DNA from 3 places in the Microbacterium sp. NPDC056569 genome. Region 3 is predicted to be linked to each of the others. Evidence: predicted binding sites of a transcription regulator. Region 3 holds the regulator's gene; each other region holds the start of a gene.

Region 1 (6,888 bases), on a different contig from region 3:
ATACCGGTCAGCCCCTGCCAGACGGACCACGCCGCTCGGGAACGGCGTGATCACGGTCTCGCCCGGAGACGTTCCGGTTCCGGTGGGCATCACCACGGGAAGCTCGACCGCAGTCGCCCCGCAGTCCCCGGACAACTGGGCCTGGAGTGCGGCGAGTTCGGCGGCATCCACACTGAGCGACCAGCGGTACTTCGTCAGCGTCCAGCCGATCACGTACTCGCAGGCGTACGCCGTGTTCGTGGGAAGCCACTCGGCGGGGTCCTTGTCGGACTTCGACTGGTTCGAGACCGACGAGGCGGCCGTCAGCGCGAACGGCACATCGATGTCGTTCGCGAACAGCCGGCGGTCGGCATCCGACCACCCCGACGCGCCCGATCGCCACGCCTCGGCGAGCGCCACGACATGATCGATCTCGATCTCGGCAGGAGAAGAAGCCACGAACCCGTCGTACGGCGAGACCCAGGACCCGCCCGTCAGCGAGCAGCCGGCCCCCACTGTCACCGGAGTGGTCGACTCTTCGATGAGGACCTCGTAGCGCGTGTTGCACCCATCAGCGTCGGCATCGATCCAGTGCTCGAACAGGTCCCGGTCATACGCCGGGGTCGTTGTCTCCGCAGCCACCGTCAGCAGGGCAGGCAGCTCGCCTGCGGTGATCTGGTCTGCGTACGCCGCCGGAACGAAGGTCAGAGCTGATGCGACAACCGAGACGGCGGCCGCCGAAGCCGCCGCGAAACGAGCGCGATGATGCATGGTGGTGTTGCTCCCCAGCGAGATCCCCAGTAAAACCGTCATCAGCCTAGATCATCGGATGGTGTGAACTTCCCGACGGTCGCCCGCAGGCGATGTGGCGGTGCGGCTGCGCGGGGTCGCGGCATCCGTCGACCGGGCGCCGGTGGTGTCATTCGCTCCGCGGCGTCCAGTCGTCGGGGAGTCTCAGGTCGGCGGGGACGGCGGCGCCGCACTCCTGGGAGAACCAGACGAGGTAAGGCCAGAGGCCTTGGTCGCCGTGTGTGTCTCTTCGCCACCGCAGGTAGATCTCGATCGCGTCCCACGATCCGCGGATGGTCGGTGCCCAGTAGGTCCGGGCCTCTTCGCGTGACACGTAGTGACGGTAGGCGTAGATCCCCAGCGTGTTGTAGAGACTCAGTGCCCGGTTGATCAGGTCGTACTGATCGGAGTGGCGCTTGCGCAGCCTGTCGATGTCGCGGCCCGGCGTGATCTTCTCGTGCAGCAGCCGGCGGCCCTTCTGCGAGTCCGGGTTCGTGAGCAGTTCGTGCACCCGCATGAACTGCTGACGTCGTTCGGAACGGCGAGCGACGGCGAACGCGGCGATGCTCACTCCCAGCGCCAGAATCGCAGCGAAGACCGTGCCCCACTCGGCCCAGTTGCCCCAGACAGCTGCCTGCTCGACGACGCCGAGCGGAGTGGAGGTGGGGGTCGGCGATGGGCTCGGCGTCGACATGGCGCGAGCATATACTCCCGCGGTGCCTGAGGCGTTCGCCCGTCCTCTCCCGCTACGTTGGAGCCACGCAGTCGGATCTGTCTCGCCACGGAGGGCTCCACCATGACTCAGCGCCCGCTCGGTGTCACGCTCGTCGCCATCATCGCCTGGATCTCGGGCTTCCTGCAGATCCTCGGCTCGATCTTCGTGATCATCGCCGGTCTCTTCATCACGTGGCCCGCGATCGTCGGATGGATCAGCCTGATCATCGGCGCCATCACCCTCGCCGTGGGCGTCGGACTCTGGCGCGGCAACCCCACCGCCCGCACGATCGCGATGATCGTGTTCGCCGTGACGATCGTGGTGGAGGTGCTCGGCCTCTTCACGGGAGAGAGCCTCTGGTCGGTCCTCGGCGGCTCGCTGCTGTCGCTCATCGGCCTGATCCTGCTCAGCACCCGCGACGCGCGCAGCTACTTCGGCAGCTGATCCGGTCGGATGGGCCCGTGCGCCGGTCTTCGGTCGACCCGAAACAGAGACCCGAGGCGGCAGAAGTCTCGGTGTCCGGCTCTACCCGCCACGCCTGATCGAACGGTCGCGGACGGCATCGCGGGCGCCGGGCCGCAGCATCCGTCAATCAGATGACGTGCGCCGCTCGCGCAGGTGCACGATCGCGAGGCCGATGGCGGCGCCGAGCACGTTCGCGACGATGTCGCGCAGGCTCGGCGTGCGCTCGGCGAGCAGCAGCGCCTGGCCCGACTCGATGACGAGTGTGGTGGCGAGAGCGATCGGTATGACGACTCCGCGATGCAGCGGAAGCGCGAGCGCCAGCAGCAGGCCGAACGGCACGAACAGCACGACGTTCGCGGACGTCTCGATGACGTCGTAGGTGAGCCAGGGGACGGCGTGCGTGATCGCCTCGAGCAGACCGGACGCTCCGCGGTCCACGGGCGTCGGCCAGAACGCGATGAGCGCGAGCAGCACCGCGTAGATGACGAGCAGACGGATGCTGCGCCCCTGCGCGCGACGCCGGTGCACGGTCGCGACGGCCGCGGTGGTCGGCGGCGCGGGGGCGAGGGCGGGCGCGTCGGTGATGGCGGGCTCCCCTCTGCCGGGCGCCGCGAGGGTGCCGCGCCGTGCGGCGAGTCTACTCGCGGGGGCGGCGCAGGAGACGGCCTGGGGTTTGGTGAACATTTGTTCTATACTGGCGCCGAATGTCCGTTCGAAGCTGTCGGGTCGCGGGGTATTGGCTCTAGCAGGAAATGCGCGCGTGCAGCAGGGGCGCGGTCGCAAACTAATCGAACAAAGGTTTGACAGTAGCGTCCGCAGTGGCTAGGCTGAGTGCATGACCAGCGCACTGTCGTCCCTCGCAGAGGCGATCGACGTTGCGCGGGGAATCCTGCCCGAGGGGCGCGACATCGCGTCGCTCACACCGGCGGAGTTGATCGCTCTCAACGAGCAGATCGGGCGCGGCAAGCGCCTCGCCGAGAGCGTTCAGGCTCTGGTGGCGTCCGAGATCCAGCGGCAGTCACGCCCCGAGCTCGGGCCCGACAGCCTCGCGAAGATCCAGGGGTTCCGCAATCCCACGCAGTTCATCGCGGCGACGATGGGCACGACCACCGGCGACGCGGCGCGGCTCGTGAAGGTCGGCGAGGCCACGACTCCGCGCATGCTGCTGTCGGGTGACAAGGCACCGGCCCGGCACCCTCACGTCGGACAGGGTCTCAGCGACGGCCGTATCGGGGCGCAGGCCGCGTCAGCGATCATCGCGATGCTCGACCGCGTCGCGATCCGCGCCGGCGCCGAGAAGGTCGATCAGGCTGAGAAGCTCCTCGTCGAGCAGGCCGCCGGACTCCCCCTCGACGCGCTCTCGAAGCTCATCCTCCGCGCCGAGGCCTGGCTCGACCCCGATGGCGTCGAGCCCCGTGAGGCCGACCTCGCGGCCGAGACGGCGCTGACGATCCGGCAGGATCGCACGGGCATGATCATCCTCACCGGCAAGTTCGACCCGGTGAGTGGCGCGCCCGTCAAGGCCGCGATCGAAGGCATGGTCACGGCGAGACTCCGCGCCGAGCGCGACGCCGAGACGGCACGCGTCACCCCGTCACCCGACGCACCCGCGACGCCCCTCCTTGATGAGACGACGGATGCTGAGCGCCGCACGATCCCGCAGATGCAGGCCGACGCGTTCGTGAGCATCTGCGAGCACGCCCTCGGCTGTGACGAGAGCGATCTCCCTCTCAACGGGGTGACCGTGGTCGTGCGCATGTCGCTCGAGACCCTCCGCGAAGGCACCGGCACAGCAGAGATCGACGGCATCGACGCCCCGATCTCCGCTTCCGCTGCCCGCAAGCTCGCCTCGAGCGCCTCGGTGATCCCCTGCGTGCTCGGCGGCGACAGCGAGATCCTCGACTGGGGCCGCGAGCGGCGGCTCTACTCCAAGTCCCAGAAACTCGCCCTCGGCGAGCGCGACGGAGGGTGCGCCGGGTGCGGACTGCCCCCGCACTTCACCAAGGTCCACCACATCCGCTGGTGGATGCGAGATGCGGGTCCCACCGACCTCGACAACGGGGTGCTGCTCTGCGAATCCTGTCATCACCGGGTACATGACAACGGGTGGGACATACAGGTCGAAGGCACCGGCCGAAAGGGCAGGGTGTGGCTTATCCCGCCCGCCCACGTCGACCCGGCGCGCACACCGCGCCCCGCCGGCCGCGCCCGCTACGACTTCGCCGCCGCCTGACCGGGCGGGATGGACTGGTCGTGCGCGCCGGTTATCGTGGGGCCGTGCCCACCCAAGCCCCGACCGACGCGACGGTGCTGCTGCGCCTCGACGAGGCCGACGAGCTCGCCGCCGCCTGGGTGTGCGCGCTGGCGGAGCGGCGCGGCATCCGTGCTCTTCTGATCAAGGGGCCGGCGCTGCATCTGCACGGCCTGCGCGAGGAGAGGGTGTCGGCCGACGTCGACGTGCTCGTCGAGCCGGCGCGGTTCGACGAGCTGTGCGCAGCGATCGCCGAATGCGGCTGGACGAAGCGCCCGGGCCTGCTGATCAGCGAACTGACCACCGTGCACTCGACGACGTTCCTGCGCGACGGGTGGCCGTGCGATCTCGATGTGCACAGCTTCTATCCGGGCTTCCTTGCCGGCCCGACCCTCGTGTTCGAGGCGCTGTGGCGCCATCGCTTCCCCTTGTCGCTCGCGCATCGCGACTGCCTCGCGCTCGACAAGACCGCCGGGGCGCTCGTGCTCGCGCTGCATTCGCTTCGCGGCGCGACGATCCAGCCGCGCCACGTCCAGGAGCTCGAACAGCTGGTGAGCACCCCGTTCACCGACGACGAGCGTGCCGACATCGCGGCGCTCGCGCGAGAGACCGGCTGCGTCGCCACCCTCGACTCCGTGCTTCCGCGCCTGGGTGTGTTCGTCGAGCCGTCGGCGGACGAGCTGGCCTCGCCGCACCTGCGCGACTGGCGCGAGCGGGTGACCGCGGGATCGCATGGATCCTATTTCTGGATGCTGGCGCTCCGGCGATCTCGGTGGCATGAGCGTCCTCGCCTGCTGTGGCGCGCGTTCTGGCCCACCCGACGCGACCTGCTGGTCGGCCGACCCGAGACGGCCGACACGGTGCACGGGCGGACACGGGCACGGCTCGCACGCTGGGGACGCGGCATCCGTTCCGCTCCGGCGGGAGTGCGGGCCGTCTGGACCCACCGCCGCCGACTCACCCCATGACGAGCCAGAGCACGCAGACAGCCGCGAGGAATGCAGCCGCAACGCAGATGAGCCACATCGGCGCCCCGCCGTACTCGCGGAGGAGCCACGGCTCCTGTCCGATCTCGTAGCGCCGCCGCCTGCGTCGTGATCTCGCCATGCCGAGCCCCCACTCGTCGAGGATGGATATCCCTTGGTGCACGACGCCATCGTCTGGGCCTGACGGTACGCTCGCGCGGTTGCCGGACGAGGACGAGCATGTAACGAATTGCCGCACGCCGCGGAGGCAGCTTGCGCGAACTCTCAGGATTGAACCGTTCCATGGCGACCGGATCCTCGCTAGCGTCGAACCGGACAGCATGTCGCCCGGGGCGTTGCGCCGGTCGGCGGACAACACGACGACGGCGCCGGCAGCACCGACCACTCGTCGCTGCCGCCGCACAGATCCGGGGGGATCGCGATGCTCGACGACACGACAGGCTCCACACGACCGGCCCTCGACCGCCGGACACTGCTCAGGACAGGCGCATGGGCGGCCCCAGCGCTGGTGGTCGCGGCAGCTGTGCCCACCGCGAGCGCATCCGTGGTCAATCCGGTGATGGGCGGCGCGTTCTCGATCTTCGACGGGGGTCTCGACGGCAACGTCTCGGCTCGATACGAATCCGGAAGCTGGACTTCGAGCAATCTCGCCCAGATCACCATCACATCGACAGCGGGCGTCCTGGGCGAGCCGACCGCGCAGAATCTGAACGGCTGGCAAGTGATCACGCGATCGCCCACCTCGGCGACGCTGCAATACCCTGCGGCACCGACGGGGAACTACTGGACGTCGCCGTTTCTCGCCTGGTTCCCGTTCACCAGCGCGCCCTCCGCCGCCTCGATCTCGATCAACGGTCTGATCGCGGGCACGAGGGCGAGCGGATTCGAAGGCGGCCCCGTCGTCGGTCCCTGAGCAGGCCGGGTCGAGGCGCGCCTCAGGATCGCGTAAGGAAGCCGGGGTCGTTACTTCGCGTTAACGAGACGCCTCGGCGGTTCCGCTAGGGTGAGGATCACGTCGGTTGCCTGGGGCGACCGCACGGCGGGCGAGGGGTCGCCCGTTCTGTTCACGGCTGTGGGAGCCCGAACGCCCGTCAGCCACGACTGTTCTCTGGGGGAACACAGTGACCGACACGCTCGCGCGCGCTCTCGAACCGACCACCGACCACACGATCGATCGCCGGAAGCTGCTGAAGGTCGGCGCCTGGGCCGCCCCCGTCGTGGTGCTCGCCGCCGCGGTTCCCGCGGCCAGCGCCTCCGTGGACACCGCCACCCTGCAGACAATGGCACCCCCAACGATCTCGGGCGGCCAGGCAACCTTCTCCGTGCCGATCAAGAACAACAGCAACTCCAGCATCACGGTGTCGATCAAGCTCGTTCCGCAGAAGCGGAACCCGGATGGCAGCTGGACCGACGTTGCGCCGGGTGAGTGGACGAATGGCCAGACGGGCCACACGAGTTCGGGTGGGGTGGCAGCGACTTCCACAGCGACCTTCGCGGGATTCGGCAAGCTGAAGCTGTCGCAGAGCGGGCTCGCCTCCGGCACGGTGTGCCGTGTGAGGGTCGAAGTCTCCGTTACGAGCGTCACCCCCTCCAAGACCGTCATCGGTTTCAGCCCGCAGTTCACGGCCTGAACTCCCACCCCCTCGCCGCGAGATAGGTTCGCAGCGTGACGGACATCTCCAGCACGCGCCCAGCGCCGTGGC
Region 2 (6,888 bases), on a different contig from region 3:
GCCCATGAGCTTCTTGGCTGCGAGCGGCTTGGCGGCAGCATCCACTCCCCCGACATGGATCGTGCCGCGATCGGGTTCGAGCAGGCCCGCGATCATCGAGAGCGTGGTCGTCTTGCCGGCGCCATTGGGACCGACGAGGCCGTAGAACGTGCCGGCCGGGATCGTGAGGTCGATGCCATCGACCGCGTGGGTGCTGCCGAAGCGCTTCGTGACGCCGCGCAGCACGAGCGCGTCACCGGATGCTGCGGCCGGCGATGCTGCGGCGGCATCGAGCGAGACCGCCGCGGTCAGGGCCTCCGGGTCGAGGGTCGGCACGGGCTCAGCTGCCAACGCCGCCGACAGCACAGGCGCGGGCGCCTCCGTCTCCGGCTCGAGCGTCGCGGCCGGCACGGGGCCGGGCGCCTCCGTCTCCGGCTCGAGCGTCGCGGCCGGCACCGGGCCGGGTGCGGGCGCAGGCTCGCGCTCCGCGGGGGCGGCCGCCGGCCTGGGCTCCGCGGGCGCGGCGTCGGGCTCGACCACGGGAGTGGGCTCGGCCACCGCCGCGGGCTCGGCCACGGGCGCGGACTCGACCACGGGCTCAGCATCGACCACCGCCGCAGTTTCGGCAAGAGGCTTGATTCCGGCCGCCGGGGCGGCTGCGGGCTCCGGCTCAGGCTCGGCCGCAGTCTCCTCCCCCTGTGCCGCGTCCGCGACGGGCGCGGGGTCCTCGACGGATGCGGCTTCCGCTGGTCCGAAGCCGGCCTCGTCATCGGGCGCGGGAAGCGGCGGGCGCGGAGGAACGACGATGCCCGCCGCCGCGCTGGCGGCGAGCTCGAGGTCGCTCGGCAGAGGCGGCGGGGGTCCGGGATCGGCCTGAGGCGCCGGCTCGGGCTTCGTCTCGGAGGCGGCGGGAGTGCGCTTCTTCCGCGGCGCAGCCTTCGCGTTCGCTTCCGACCGGGGCTTGCGCGGCGGGCGGCGGGGCTTGTCGGGAGCCGGTGAGACCGTGTCCGCGAGGCGTACGACGCGCGCGCTGGAGTGACGGTCCGGCTCTTCCGGATCGATGTCATTCGGCACCGGGAGGGAGGCTGTCACTGAACCAACGTATCAAGCGGGCCTGATCGCGGCGCAGTTCGTCTCGCCGCGTCGCGGCAATCGCGTTATGTCACGAATCGGCAACGGGAAGCCGCCATTATGCGCCTTCACAGGCCTCATCGCTACCATGGTCGAGGCACGAAGGGGTGTCGCGCCGGTGAACCGGCAGTGAATCACGCACTTCAGGAGCAGACTTTGACCCTTCAGACCGTCATCCTCGCAGCCGGAATGGGCTCGCGGCTCGGCCGCAGCCTGCCCAAGCCCCTCACGGAGCTCGGCGACGGCCGCAGCATCATGCAGCAGCAGCACGACAACATCCGTGCGGCCTTCGGCAATGAGGCCAAGATCACCACCGTCGTCGGCTACCGCGCCGAGACCATCGTCGAGGCGTTCCCGGACGTCGACTACGTCTACAACGACCGCTACGACCAGACCAACACGTCCAAGAGCCTGCTCCGCGCCCTCGCGAAGACGGGCAGGGGCGGGGTGCTGTGGATGAACGGCGACGTCGTCTTCGACCCGCGCGTGCTCGGCCGGGCCATCGCCCTCATCGAGCGCGACCAGTCGTTCGTCACGGTCAACACGTCCAAGGTGAGCGACGAAGAGGTCAAGTACACCGTGACCGGCGAGGGCTTCATCAAGGAGCTCTCGAAGACCGTCAAGGGCGGCATCGGTGAGGCCGTCGGAATCAACTACATCTCGAGCCGCGACAAGAAGGCGTTCATGCGCCACCTGACGCGCGTCGACGACCAGGACTACTTCGAGCGGGGCCTCGAACTCGCGATCGCCGAGGACGGCGTGCTGCTCCAGCCGCTCGACATCTCCGACCTCTACGCCGTCGAGGTCGACTTCGCCGAGGACCTCGAGCGCGCGAACCTCTTCGTCTGACCGATCGCCCTGAGCCTGTCAACCCCGAGGCCGCACGCAGACCCGGGCACATAGACTCGGCGCGATGACCGACAAGGTTCACCAGATCCACTCGCTGCCGGGCGATGCGCCGTGGCAGGGCGGGCTCCCGCCCGCGGGTTCGGACGAGCACCCGTTCACGATCCGCGCACTCGACCGTGTGCTCGCGATCCAGCGGCCCGTGGTGCTCGCCCATCTGCGCAGCATCCGTCTGCGGCACCCCGATGCCTCCCCCGCCGACATCGTCCGGATCCTCGAGCGTCGCTACCTCGCGGCGGTGACGACCGGCGGCGCAGCGGTGGGCGCGACCGCCGTCGTCCCCGGCATCGGAACGGGCGTGACGCTCGCGCTCAGCGGGGTCGAAACGGTGGCGTTCCTCGAAGCGACGACGCTCTTCGCGCAGTCGGTGACCGAGGTGCACGGCATCCCGGTGTCGGATCCCGACCGGGCCCGCGCGCTCGTTCTGACGCTCATGCTCGGCAAGGAGGGCGTCGACCTCGTCGCGCAACTCGCCGGACAGGCCGCGGGGCGGGGCCCGACCCGCTCCGGATATTGGGGCGAGCTGATCACGAAGTCGCTCCCCCGCGCGGCGGTCGGACCGCTGGTGGACCGGCTCAAGACGACGTTCATCCGCCAGTTCGCCGCGCGCGGCGGCGCATCGTGGATCGGCAAGGCACTGCCGTTCGGCATCGGTGCCGCCATCGGCGGCGCCGGCAACAACATCCTTGGGCGCCGCGTGCTCACCGGCTCCCGCCGCGCCTTCGGCGTGCCCCCGCTCACACTGCCGCCCGAGCTCGAGCCGCGCCCGGGTGCCGACCGGATCGAGCGGCTCGCCGGACGCGGCATCCGTCGCGCCGGCGAGGCTGTCGTGGACGGTGTGACCCGGGGCGCCTCCGGTGCGCGGCGCATCACCGCGCGCGTGATCCGGCGCGCTCCGCGGGAGATCGAGGCCCCGGCTTCGTCTCCGGCCCCGACCGAGGACTGAGACTCCTCCCCGGTGGCACTCGGGGAGGAGTCCGCGAGGTTGTCCACAGCGTCCACGCGTCTCTGCGGGAGAACGCCCTTGTGCGTCCGACGCCGCTCCTAACGTGGCCGCCATGCTTCGCGCGCTCGACCCCGACGACCCGTTTCCCCCGCCGGCCTACCGGGTCCCCTGGCGGGTCGACCGGGCGGATCGCCGGCATCCGCTGATCATGAACGCAAGCTCCTCTGCGGTCGACTTCGTCCGGGTGTTCGCCGACGACGGACCCCCGTCGACGACCGAGCATTGGGGTCAGATGGTTCCGGGGGAATCGGCCGAACTCTGCCTGTGCACGGTGGACTCCGATGGCGCGATCGTCACGATCGGATGGTTCCGACCCGAAGACGGGAACGAGTATCTGTGGCGGTTCGTGACGTGACCCCGCGAGCGGGCCTCTCGGGTGACAATGACGGTATGGGTCTGTTCAGCAAACTTCCGGAAGAGCCCACCGAGTGGGCGGGGCTGCCGTCCGAGCCGACGCGGGCCGAGACGCAGGCCGAACGATTGACCGAGGCGTCCAGCGTGGATCTCGGCGGGCTGGGTCTGGGCGACCTCGCGGTCGGCGGAGGAGGGGCGGTCGAGTCGATCGTCATCCCGGTGGCTCCGGTCATCGAGATCGTCGAGGCGCAGGAGTCCGGCGAAGACGAGTAGCGAGCGCTCGATGGGCGCGTGCTCCTGCCGATTCCGATTCGACAGTTGGCGGGTCTGCGCGAACATCGTACTTTTGTTCTGTTTTATTCCGCTTGCGCCGAGTATTGTATAGAGTAGAGATTCGGTGAGTTGATGGCCTCTCACGGAGCGTTGTCAGGTGCGGTTTCGGCCGCGGGTAGGTGTTGGAGCAGATCGCGTTTGTGATGCGCGGAATCTCGCTCCGCCACTTCCTGACTGCGAGCCTCGATGTCTGCGATCCCCGACCCTGGTGCCGACGACGGCGTTGCGCCGGAGTTCCCGCGGGTGGTGCGGCTGGTTGACGCGTTCGAGGCCGGGCGCAAGTCTCGTGCGATCGCAGAGGCGGCGGAGATCCGGGTGCTGGCGGCTGCGGCCGCCGCCGTAGCGCGACCCGGGCACGCGTCGCCGGAGCGGGCGCGGCGGGTGGAGCTGGACCGCAGGGCCCTGGTGTCCGACCTGGCGACGTCGACCCGGGTCTCGGAATGGACCGTGAACCGGCTGCTCAGCGAAGCCGGCGACTTATGCGACCGATTTGCGGCCGGCGTGGACGCGCTGGAGCGCGGAGAGATCACCCGGCAGCACCTCGCGGTGATCCACGACGCCGGCGCCCCGATCTCCGACGACGACGCCCGCGCCGCGTTCATCGGGCTGGCGCTGGAGCGCGCGGCCACCCTCACGCCCGCCCGGCTTGCCTCCGTACTGCGTGTGATCGCCGAACGGTTCCTCGAGCGAACCCTCGCGCAACGCCACCAGGACGCCGTCGCCGGGCGTCGCATCGAAGTCGTCGACCTGCCCGACGACATGGCCGCGCTGACGGCGATCATGCCCGCGACACTGGCGCACGGCATCGTGGACCGACTCACCCAGCAGGCCCGCTCCGTCATCGCCGCCCGCGCCACCGGCGAGGGCGAGGGTGACGACGAAGACCGCGACGAGGAGGTCGAGGTCGACGAGCGCACCATGGACCAACTGCGCACCGACATCCTCACCGACACCCTGCTCGGCGCCGGCCCCCGAGACTGCGTCGCCGGCACCGGACTCGACGCGATCCGCGCCACCGTGCAGGTCACCATCCCGGTGCTCACCATGACCGGCGCGTCCACCGAACCCGTCCTGCTCGCCGGGCACGGCCCCATCGACCCCGACACCGCCCGCATCCTCGCCGCAGGCGCCGCCAGCTGGGAACGCGTGATGACCTCCCCGGTCACGGGCAGCGTGCTCGCCGTCGACCGGTACCGGCCCGGCCCCGCGCTGCACCGCTTCCTCGCCGCCCGCGACGAACGCTGCCGGTTCCCCGGCTGCCGCCGCCCGGTATGGCGCTGCGACATCGACCACACCATCCCCGCCGCCGAAGGCGGACCCACCCACCACGCCAACCTCGCCCACCTCTGCCGTCGTCATCACACCGTCAAAGGCGTCACCGCGTGGACGGTCGAGCAGGTCTCGCCCGGAGTGCTGGTCTGGACCAGCCCCACCGGCCGCAAGCACACCGACCACCCCGAACCCGTCGTCAGATTCATCCCCGACGACACCGCCGACCGGCTCCGCCGCATGATGCGCGAGCCCTGGCTGTTCCCCGCCGACGACCCACCGGGATCCCCCGGCGCACCACCCTTCTCGTGGCGCGGCACCCCGGGCTTGGGAGGCCGGCACATGTCACCTTCCCGCGCACGCTGGCTGTGAGCGGCAGAGCCACCGCGCCCAGTGCGCCACCCGCAGCGCGCAGGTGGCGAGCCGCGTTTGCGCCCTGTCGACGGCGATCGCGCCGAGTCGTCTCCCGCACCGGAGAAGCCCGAACTGCAAGCGCTTGCAGCTCGTTCTCGACACACGCCGCACTGCGGGCATACCCTCGCAGGTATGGACAGCACGTTGGCGTGTCTTGCGGCGTGGATGCCGCGGCAGCGGTGGTACGCCGCAAAAGGGCGCCCGCCCAGCCTCCGCCTGCTGTCGTGGTGGGATCTGGCCGTCGATCCGGGTGACGCGGGGGCGGCGGATGCCGGGGCCCGCATCCGCACGTTCCTGGTCGCGGACGAAGGGGCCTTGCCGGCGGTGCTGTACCAGATCCCGGTCGTCGAGCGCGCGACCGAGACGGTCGAGGCCGACCCCGACCACGTCATCGGCGCTCCTGTGCCGGGCACGACCTTCATCGACGGCCCGTTCGACCCTGCGTATGCGGCGGCGCTGCTGCGGCTCATCGCCGGCGGAGGCACCGCCCACGGACCCCAGACCACGGCGATCGGGCACGTCGCGGCGGCGGGGAGCGCCCCGGCGCACGCCACCGCTCGGGTGATCAGCGGAGAGCAGTCCAACACCTCGCTCATCTACGAAGGCGACGGGACCCCGGTGATCTGCAAGGTCTACCGGCAGCTGCACGCGGGACTCAACCCCGACATCGAGCTGCAGGAGGCCCTGGCGAGAGCCGGATCAGCACACGTCCCCCGTCCGGTCGGCTCGATCGAAGGCACGTGGCCCGACCTCGCCACCGCGCACGGGTCGGTGCACGGCTCGTTGGCATCGGCGCAGGAGTTCCTGCCGGGGGTCGAGGACGCGTGGCGCGTCGCGCTGCGGGCCGCCGCCAAGGGCGACGACTTCCGTGTTGCGGCGCGCGCGCTGGGCGCCGCGACCGCAGAGGTGCACGTCGCACTTGCGGACTGCTTCCCGACCCGCACCGCGACCGCGGCCGACCGCGACGCGACAGCCGCGACGTGGGAGCGCCGGTTCGCGATCGCGATCGCGGAGGTGCCCGAGATCGCCGGTCAGCGCGATGCCGCTGCGGCGGTGTACCGCCGCGCGCTCGAGGTGCCGTGGCCGCCCCTCCAGCGGATCCACGGCGACTTCCACCTCGGACAGGTGCTGCACTCCCCCGACCGCGGCTGGATCATGGTCGACTTCGAGGGCGAGCCGCTGCGCCCGATGGCGGAGCGCACGCAGCCCGATCTGGCGCTGCGGGATGTGGCGGGAATGCTCCGCTCGTTCGACTACGTCGCGGGTTCGCTCCGCCTCGACGATCCCGACCGCTCCGCCGACGCGGTGCGCACCTGGGCACGCGAAGCCCGGGGTGCGTTCGTGGAGGGCTACGCGGCGTCCTCGGGCGGGGGGCTCGACCCGCAGCATCCGCTCCTCGCCGCCCTCGAGCTCGACAAGGCGGTGTACGAGGCGATCTACGAGGCGCGCAACAGGCCGACCTGGGTGGCGATCCCGTTGCGCGCCATCGCGCGCCT
Region 3 (6,888 bases):
CGGGCGCCGCCGCGAGCTCAAGCGTGCGGTCGAGGCGTACTGGTCGGGTACGACCGACGCCGAGACCCTCGAGCAGAGCGCCGCAGGGCTGCGCCGCGCGACGCGCGAGCGCCTCGCCGAGCTCGGCCTCGGCCGCGACGACTCGTCGATCCCGGAGTCGTTCTCGTTCTACGACCAGGTGCACGACGCGGCCGTCACCGTCGGGGCGCTGCCCGAGCGGTTCGCGCCGCTGCGCGCCGCCGACGGCGGCATCGGCCTGGACGCGTACTTCACGGCCGCGCGGGGCGCGGGCGAGGACGCCCCTCTGGAGATGACCAAGTGGTTCGACACCAACTACCACTACCTCGTCCCCGAGATCGGCCCCGAGACGGTCTTCGCCCTCTCGAGCGACCGGTTCGCGCGTCAGGTGGCCGAGGCGAAGGTCGACGGCTTCACCGTGCGCCCGGTGGTCGTCGGCCCGGTGACGCTGCTCGCTCTCGCGAAGGCGACGGATGCCGCGCCCGGGAGCTTCGACCCGCTTCAGCGCCTCGACGACCTGCTGCCGGTGTACGCCGAGCTTTTGACTGAACTGCGTGCCGCGGGCGCCGAATGGGTACAGCTCGACGAGCCCGCGCTCGTGAGCGAGAGCCTGCCGGCGGATCCGGCGGTGCTGGCGGATGCCGCGGCCCGCGCGTACGCCGCGTTGGGGGTTCGCGGGGACCGGCCTGCGATCCTCGTCGCCGCCGGCTACGCGCAGCTGTCGCCCGAGGCCTGGGCGGCGCTCGCGGCCGCTCCGATCGAGGCCGTCGCCATCGACCTCGCTCGGGGTGCGGTGCCCCAAGCCGTGCCGGGCCTGGCTCGCAAGACCCTCGTGGGCGGCGTCGTCGACGGACGGAACGTGTGGCGCGGCGACCTCGACGCCGCGTGGAAGCGGCTGCAGGAGCTGAGCGTCCTCGGCGCGTCCGAGATCAGTGCGGGCACCTCGACCTCGCTCCAGCACGTGCCGCACGACGTCGCGGACGAATCCGCGCTCGACCCGCGGCTCGCGTCGTGGCTTGCATTCGCCGACCAGAAGGTCGCGCAGGTGGTCGCACTCGCGACGGGGCTGGTCGACGGGCGTCCGGCCATCGCGGAGCCCCTGGCTGCAGCATCCGCCGCCCTCGTGGATCGGCAGAGCGCACCCGGCGTGCGCGACGGCGCGGTGCGCGAGCGGACCGTGGCGTTGAGCGCCGACGACTGGGAGCGCGGGGACTATGAGGTCCGAGTCGCCGCGCAGGACGCTGAGCTCGCGCTGCCCGTGCTGCCGACCACCACGATCGGGTCGTTCCCGCAGACCGGCGACATCCGCCGCGCGCGGGCGCGCCACGGTCGCGGCGAGCTGAGCGCCGACGAGTACGAGCGGTTCCTGCGCGATGAGATCGCGCGCGTGGTGACGCTCCAGGAGGACATAGGCCTCGACGTCCTCGTGCACGGCGAGGCCGAGCGCAACGACATGGTGCAGTACTTCGCCGAGAACCTCGACGGCTTCGCCGTCACCGAGAACGGCTGGGTGCAGTCGTACGGCTCGCGTGCCACCCGTCCGTCGATCCTCTGGGGCGACGTGGCGCGGCCCGCGCCGATCACGGTGGCATGGTCGACGTTCGCGCAGTCGCTCACCGACAAGCCCATGAAGGGCATGCTCACGGGTCCCGTGACGATCCTGGCGTGGTCTTTCGTGCGCGACGACCAGCCGCTCGGAGACACTGCGAACCAGGTCGCGCTGGCCCTGCGCGACGAGATCGCCGACCTCGAGCGCGCGGGCATCCGCGTCATCCAGGTCGACGAGCCGGCGCTGCGGGAGCTGCTCCCGCTGAAGGCGGCGGACCAGGCCGCGTACCTCGAGTGGTCGGTCGGCTCGTTCCGCCTCGCGACCGCGGGCGCGGCACCGGCGACGCAGGTGCACACGCACCTCTGCTACTCGGAGTTCGACGTGGTGATCGACGCCATCGCGGCGCTCGACGCCGACGTGACGTCGATCGAGGCGGCACGCAGCCGCGGCGAGGTGATCGGCGACATCGCGACGTCGGGCTTCGCCACCGGCATCGGGCCGGGGGTCTACGACATCCACTCGCCGCGGGTGCCGTCGGTCGAGGAGATCACCGACCTCCTCGACCGCACGGTCGCCGAGCTTCCGCTCCGCCGCGTCTGGGTCAACCCGGACTGCGGGCTCAAGACGCGCGGATACGACGAGACCGTCGCCTCACTCACGAACCTCGTCGAGGCGACCGGACTCGTGCGCGAGCGCGTGGCGGTCACCCTCTAGAGCGGGGCTTCTTCGCGGATGCCTCGGCCGGCGCGGTGACGTCGGCCGAGGCATCCACGGTCTCGGGGATGACCTCGGTGTCGTTCTCGTCGACGACGACCGTGTCGGCCTCGATCACGAGCGTGTCGGCGTTTCCGTCGGGGTCGGCGTCCTCAGGGACGTCGACGGCGGCCTGTGGGGCGACGGCCTCGTCGGGCCGCACCTGCAGGAGCTCGAGGATCCAGGTCAGGACCAGGGCGACCACGAGCACGAGGAAGACGTCGCCGGCCGAGAGCGGACGCAGGGCGAAGAGCCAGACGACCGCGAGCACGACGATGAGCGTGCGCACCAGCGTGCGGTAGCGGTACAGCCAGGTGCCGAAGCGTCCGGTGCGGAAGCCGTGGCTCGACAGCTGTCGGCGCGCCGAGGAGTTGAGGCTGCCGATCGCCTGCCGGGACCGCGCCGCCGGTGACCAGCGGCCGGCGAACCAGCCCAGGATCGCGATGACGACTCCGAGCAGCACGGCGATGGCGGCGGTCTGCTGCATCGCGCCGACGAGGCTCTGGTAGACCACGTCGAGGGCGGTGGCCGACAGCCCGAGCTGGACGGCGGTCTGCCCGACGACCGGGTAGCCGACGGCGAACGCCAGCGCCAGCGCGCCGCCGCCGAGTGCGAAGCCGATGCCCGAGCCGAGCACCGCGGTGCTGCGGCGGCGTGCGATCAGGATGCCGAGCACGTACAGGCCGATCGTGATGATCGGCAGCCACCAGCCGAGTGCGGTGGCGAGGGCGTACGTGGTCCGGATCGTGACGAGGGTGTCGCCGGTGCCGATGATGATGACCCTGTCGACGGCCGGAATCAGCTGGGCGATGCCGACGCCGCGGTCGATAAGGTTCTCCTTGACACGTTCGACGATCGCGCCGAGCTGGATGCCGAGACCGTCATCGCTCATGACGACGATGCCGCCGCCGTCCGACGTCGCCGCGGCGGTGAGCGCGCGGTGCGCGGCGCGCGTCGTGGCCGTCCAGGTATCGGCGAAGGCGTCCGATTCGACGACGCGCGTGACGGTCTGCCCCAGCAGGTTCTGGAGCCCCTCGGCAGCCGGCGCCTGCAGCAGCTGGAGGGCCTGCGAGGCGCGGGGCGGGAGTCCGAGCTGGTCGATCCCCTCGAAGACGTCGGCCGTGAGCTGTTCGAAGTCCACCTGCGCCTGCACGGCCTCGACGGTCTCGTCGATGATCATCTGCTGCACCGCGGGGTCGTCCGCGAGCGGCGCGAGCGTCTGCACGAACGCGGACTCGTCGACCAGCTCGAGTCGCGCCCAGGCGGTGACGATCGAGATCGGCACGAGGATCGACGCGATCACGATGCACAGTGCGGAGAAGAACGCCCGCCACCCGCTGCCGGCCGGACGATTCGCCGCCCTCCCGGTAGCCGGTGGGGGAGCGGCGCCCGCTCGGAGGAGGGCGTTCTCGGCCTCGAGCGCGTCCAGGCGGGCCTGGAGGTCGGGAACGTCTGGCGAGGGCGTCACGGCGGTCATTCCCCCCTTATAGCGCCTGCCCGTGACCCACCGCCACCCTCCTCGCCGGGCGGTGTCGAACTCCGGCTGAACGGCAGCAGGTGAAGCCTGGGCTGCGCGCACCGTGCCGGTGGCCTCAGACGGCGCGAAGGACCGCCACGACCTTGCCGAGCACGGTGGCGTCGTCGCCGAGGATCGGCTCGAACGCGGAGTTGCGGGGGAGCAGCCACGTGTGGCCGTCGCGCTGGCGGAACGTCTTGACGGTCGCCTCCCCGTCGAGCATCGCCGCGACGATCTCGCCGTTGTCGGCGGTCGCCTGCGACCGCACGACCACCCAGTCGCCGTCGCAGATCGCGGCGTCGATCATCGAATCGCCCGAGACCTTCAGCATGAACAGCTCGCCCTTGCCGACGAGCTGACGGGGGAGCGGGAAGATCTCCTCCACCTGCTGCTCGGCCGTGATCGGCACGCCCGCGGCGATGCGGCCGACCAGGGGGACGAGTGCGGCGTCGCCGACCGAGGGCGCGGTGTCGGCGGGGCTCTCGGTGGCGGTGCCCGGCAGATCGATGAGCACCTCCATCGCGCGGGTCTTGCCCGCGTCGCGACGCAGGTAGCCGCTCAGCTCGAGCTGGTTGAGCTGGTGCGTGACGCTCGAGAGGGACTTGAGGCCGACCGCGTCGCCGATCTCGCGCATGCTGGGCGGGTAGCCGTGGCGCGCGATGGAGCGCTGGATCACTTCGAGGATCGCGAGCTGCTTGTCGCTCAGGCTCTTGCGCCGGCGGGTCTGGGGCTTGTCTCGCCCGGCCGCGTCGCTCATCTTCCGGCTCCGTCCTGCGCTCGGCCGCCGAGCGCTGTTTCTTCGAATGTCGGAGGCCCGTGGTGGGGTTCTCGTATCGAAACCGTATCCGGATCCCGCGCGGGAGGCAGGCAACCTCTCCGCGTGTCGCGTTCGAGAGATCGACGTGGGAATCCGGTATTGACATCGTACAGACTCGAAGATAGCTTCGGAAGAGAGGTTCGCATTCTCCACTCCCGGCCGAGTGGAGAATGCGAATCTCTCCCCATCAGGAGGAGACGAGCATGACCGCGATCGACTTCACGACGTCCGTCCCATCGCCGGCCCGCGCCGCCGGTGCCGCCGCCCACCGCGCCTCGCGCGCGGTGGCGGGGCGATCCACGCGTCTCCGCCTGACGGTTCGTGGCCGACGCGTGCTGGCAGCGCTCGCAGCCCTTCCCGCGGTGATCGCGCTCACCGTCGCGGTGATGGGGGGCGGCGCAGCCCTCGCCTCCCGCGATGCCGGCGCTCCTGTCGGCTCGTTCCGCACCGTGACCGTCGCCGCCGGCGAATCGCTGTGGGCGATCGCCGAAGAGGTCGCGCCCGCTCACGACCCGCGCGACGTCGTCGACGCGATCGTCCGTCTCAACGCGCTCGACACGGTCCTCGTACAGGCGGGTCAGCGTCTCGCCATCCCGGCGGCCTACGACGACGGGCGCTGATCCCCGGCCGCTCACACCCCAGGCCCGCCGGTCGCGCCGCCGCGTCGCGGGATGTCACGCGGCGGGGTCCTCCCTCTGCGCGGGCCTACCATGGGAGGGGTGAGTGCACGTCTCGAAGACCTCCCCCTACGCGCCGATCTCCGCGGGCAGAAGCCCTATGGCGCGCCGCAGGCGCCGCTTCCGGTGGCCCTGAACGTCAACGAGAACACGCATCCGGTTCCGGCCGAGGTCGCCGATGACATCCTCGACTCGATCGCGCTCGCGCTGCGCGACGTCAACCGCTACCCCGACCGCGAGTTCACCGGGCTGCGCGAGGGCTTCGCCGACTACCTGGGCCACGGCCTCACCCGTGACCAGATCTGGGCGGCGAACGGCTCGAACGAGGTGCTCCAGCACATCCTGCAGGCGTTCGCGGGTCCAGGGCGCACCGCCTTCGGCTTCACGCCCACGTACTCCATGTACCCCCTGCTGACTCGCGGCACGGGCGCGGAGTGGATCTCGGGCACCCGATCCGATGACTACACGATCGACGCGGAGGACGCAGCATCCCAGATCTCGGATGCCTCGCCCGACGTGACGTTCCTCTGCTCGCCGAACAACCCGACCGGCACGCCGCTGGGCCTCGATGTGGTCGAGGCGGTGTACGAGGCCACCGACGGCGTCGTCATCGTCGACGAGGCGTACTTCGAGTTCGCCCCACACGACGAGCGTTCGGCGCTCACGCTGCTGCCCGGCCGCGAGCGCCTCGTCGTCTCGCGCACGATGAGCAAGGCGTTCGCGTTCGCCGGTGCGCGCGTCGGCTACCTGGCGGCGGATCCCGTCCTCGTGGACGCGCTGCGGCTGGTGCGCCTGCCGTACCACCTGAGCGCGCTGACCCAGGCTGCGGCGTCGGCGGCGCTGCGGCACGCTCCGATCATGCTGAGCATGGTGGACGAGATCGTCGCCCAGCGGGACCGCATCTCGGCCACGGTCGAGGCGCTCGGCTACACCGCCCACGAGTCGTGGACGAACTTCGTGCTGTTCGGCGGCGTCGCGGACCCGGCGGCGACCTGGCAGGCGCTCTACGACGAGGGCGTGCTCATCCGTGACGTCGGCATACCGTCGCACCTGCGGGTCACGGCGGGCACGGCGGACGAGACCACCGCGTTCCTCGACGCCCTCGCCTCGGTAGGATCGGCGGCATGAGCGCCGCACCACGCACCGCCTCGCTGCGCCGGTCCACGAGCGAGTCGACGGTCGAGCTCGAGCTCGACCTCGACGGCACCGGCCGCAGCCGCATCGACACCACGGTGCCGTTCTTCGACCACCTGCTGACCGCGTTCGCGAAGCACTCGCTCACGGACCTCACGGTCCGCGCGTCGGGCGACACCGACATCGACGCCCACCACACGGTGGAAGACATCTCGATCGTGCTCGGCCAGGCGATCCGCGAGGCGCTCGGCGACAAGTCGGGTATCTCCCGCTACGGGGACGCGCTCGTTCCGCTCGACGAGGCGCTCGCTCAGGCCGTGGTCGACATCAGCGGCCGCCCCTATCTGGTGCACACGGGCGAGCCCGCCGGGTTCGAGCACCACCTCATCGGCGGTCACTTCACGGGCTCGCTGGTGCGTCACAC

Evidence for each region. The regulator LexA, encoded in region 3, represses DNA repair genes until DNA is damaged. The targets are predictions, from matches to a motif close to TCGAACANNTGTTCGA.
Region 1: a site for LexA is predicted at 2,649-2,664, ahead of ACFQ7C_RS00370 (DUF222 domain-containing protein). Genes of this name have one in related genera too.
Region 2: a site for LexA is predicted at 3,715-3,730, ahead of ACFQ7C_RS16780 (DUF222 domain-containing protein). Genes of this name have one in related genera too.

What each region holds. Positions count from the first base shown of each region.
Region 1 is NZ_JBHTUV010000001.1:91,425-98,312, forward strand. It holds gene ACFQ7C_RS00350 (cell wall-binding repeat-containing protein) at 1-792, opposite strand, end outside; gene ACFQ7C_RS00355 (hypothetical protein) at 899-1,462, opposite strand; gene ACFQ7C_RS00360 (hypothetical protein) at 1,565-1,927, shown strand; gene ACFQ7C_RS00365 (VanZ family protein) at 2,072-2,632, opposite strand; gene ACFQ7C_RS00370 (DUF222 domain-containing protein) at 2,784-4,181, shown strand; gene ACFQ7C_RS00375 (nucleotidyltransferase family protein) at 4,226-5,167, shown strand; gene ACFQ7C_RS00380 (hypothetical protein) at 5,157-5,348, opposite strand; gene ACFQ7C_RS00385 (hypothetical protein) at 5,607-6,098, shown strand; gene ACFQ7C_RS00390 (hypothetical protein) at 6,307-6,816, shown strand; gene lepB (signal peptidase I) at 6,852-6,888, shown strand, end outside.
Region 2 is NZ_JBHTUV010000015.1:62,529-69,416, forward strand. It holds gene ACFQ7C_RS16755 (ABC transporter ATP-binding protein) at 1-1,071, opposite strand, end outside; gene ACFQ7C_RS16760 (NTP transferase domain-containing protein) at 1,267-1,959, shown strand; gene ACFQ7C_RS16765 (hypothetical protein) at 2,024-2,962, shown strand; gene ACFQ7C_RS16770 (hypothetical protein) at 3,075-3,377, shown strand; gene ACFQ7C_RS16775 (hypothetical protein) at 3,413-3,649, shown strand; gene ACFQ7C_RS16780 (DUF222 domain-containing protein) at 3,896-5,350, shown strand; gene ACFQ7C_RS16785 (phosphotransferase) at 5,525-6,888, shown strand, end outside.
Region 3 is NZ_JBHTUV010000014.1:72,662-79,549, forward strand. It holds gene metE (5-methyltetrahydropteroyltriglutamate--homocysteine S-methyltransferase) at 1-2,281, shown strand, start outside; gene ACFQ7C_RS16290 (hypothetical protein) at 2,271-3,797, opposite strand; gene lexA (transcriptional repressor LexA) at 3,913-4,593, opposite strand; gene ACFQ7C_RS16300 (LysM peptidoglycan-binding domain-containing protein) at 4,857-5,273, shown strand; gene ACFQ7C_RS16305 (histidinol-phosphate transaminase) at 5,364-6,458, shown strand; gene hisB (imidazoleglycerol-phosphate dehydratase HisB) at 6,455-6,888, shown strand, end outside.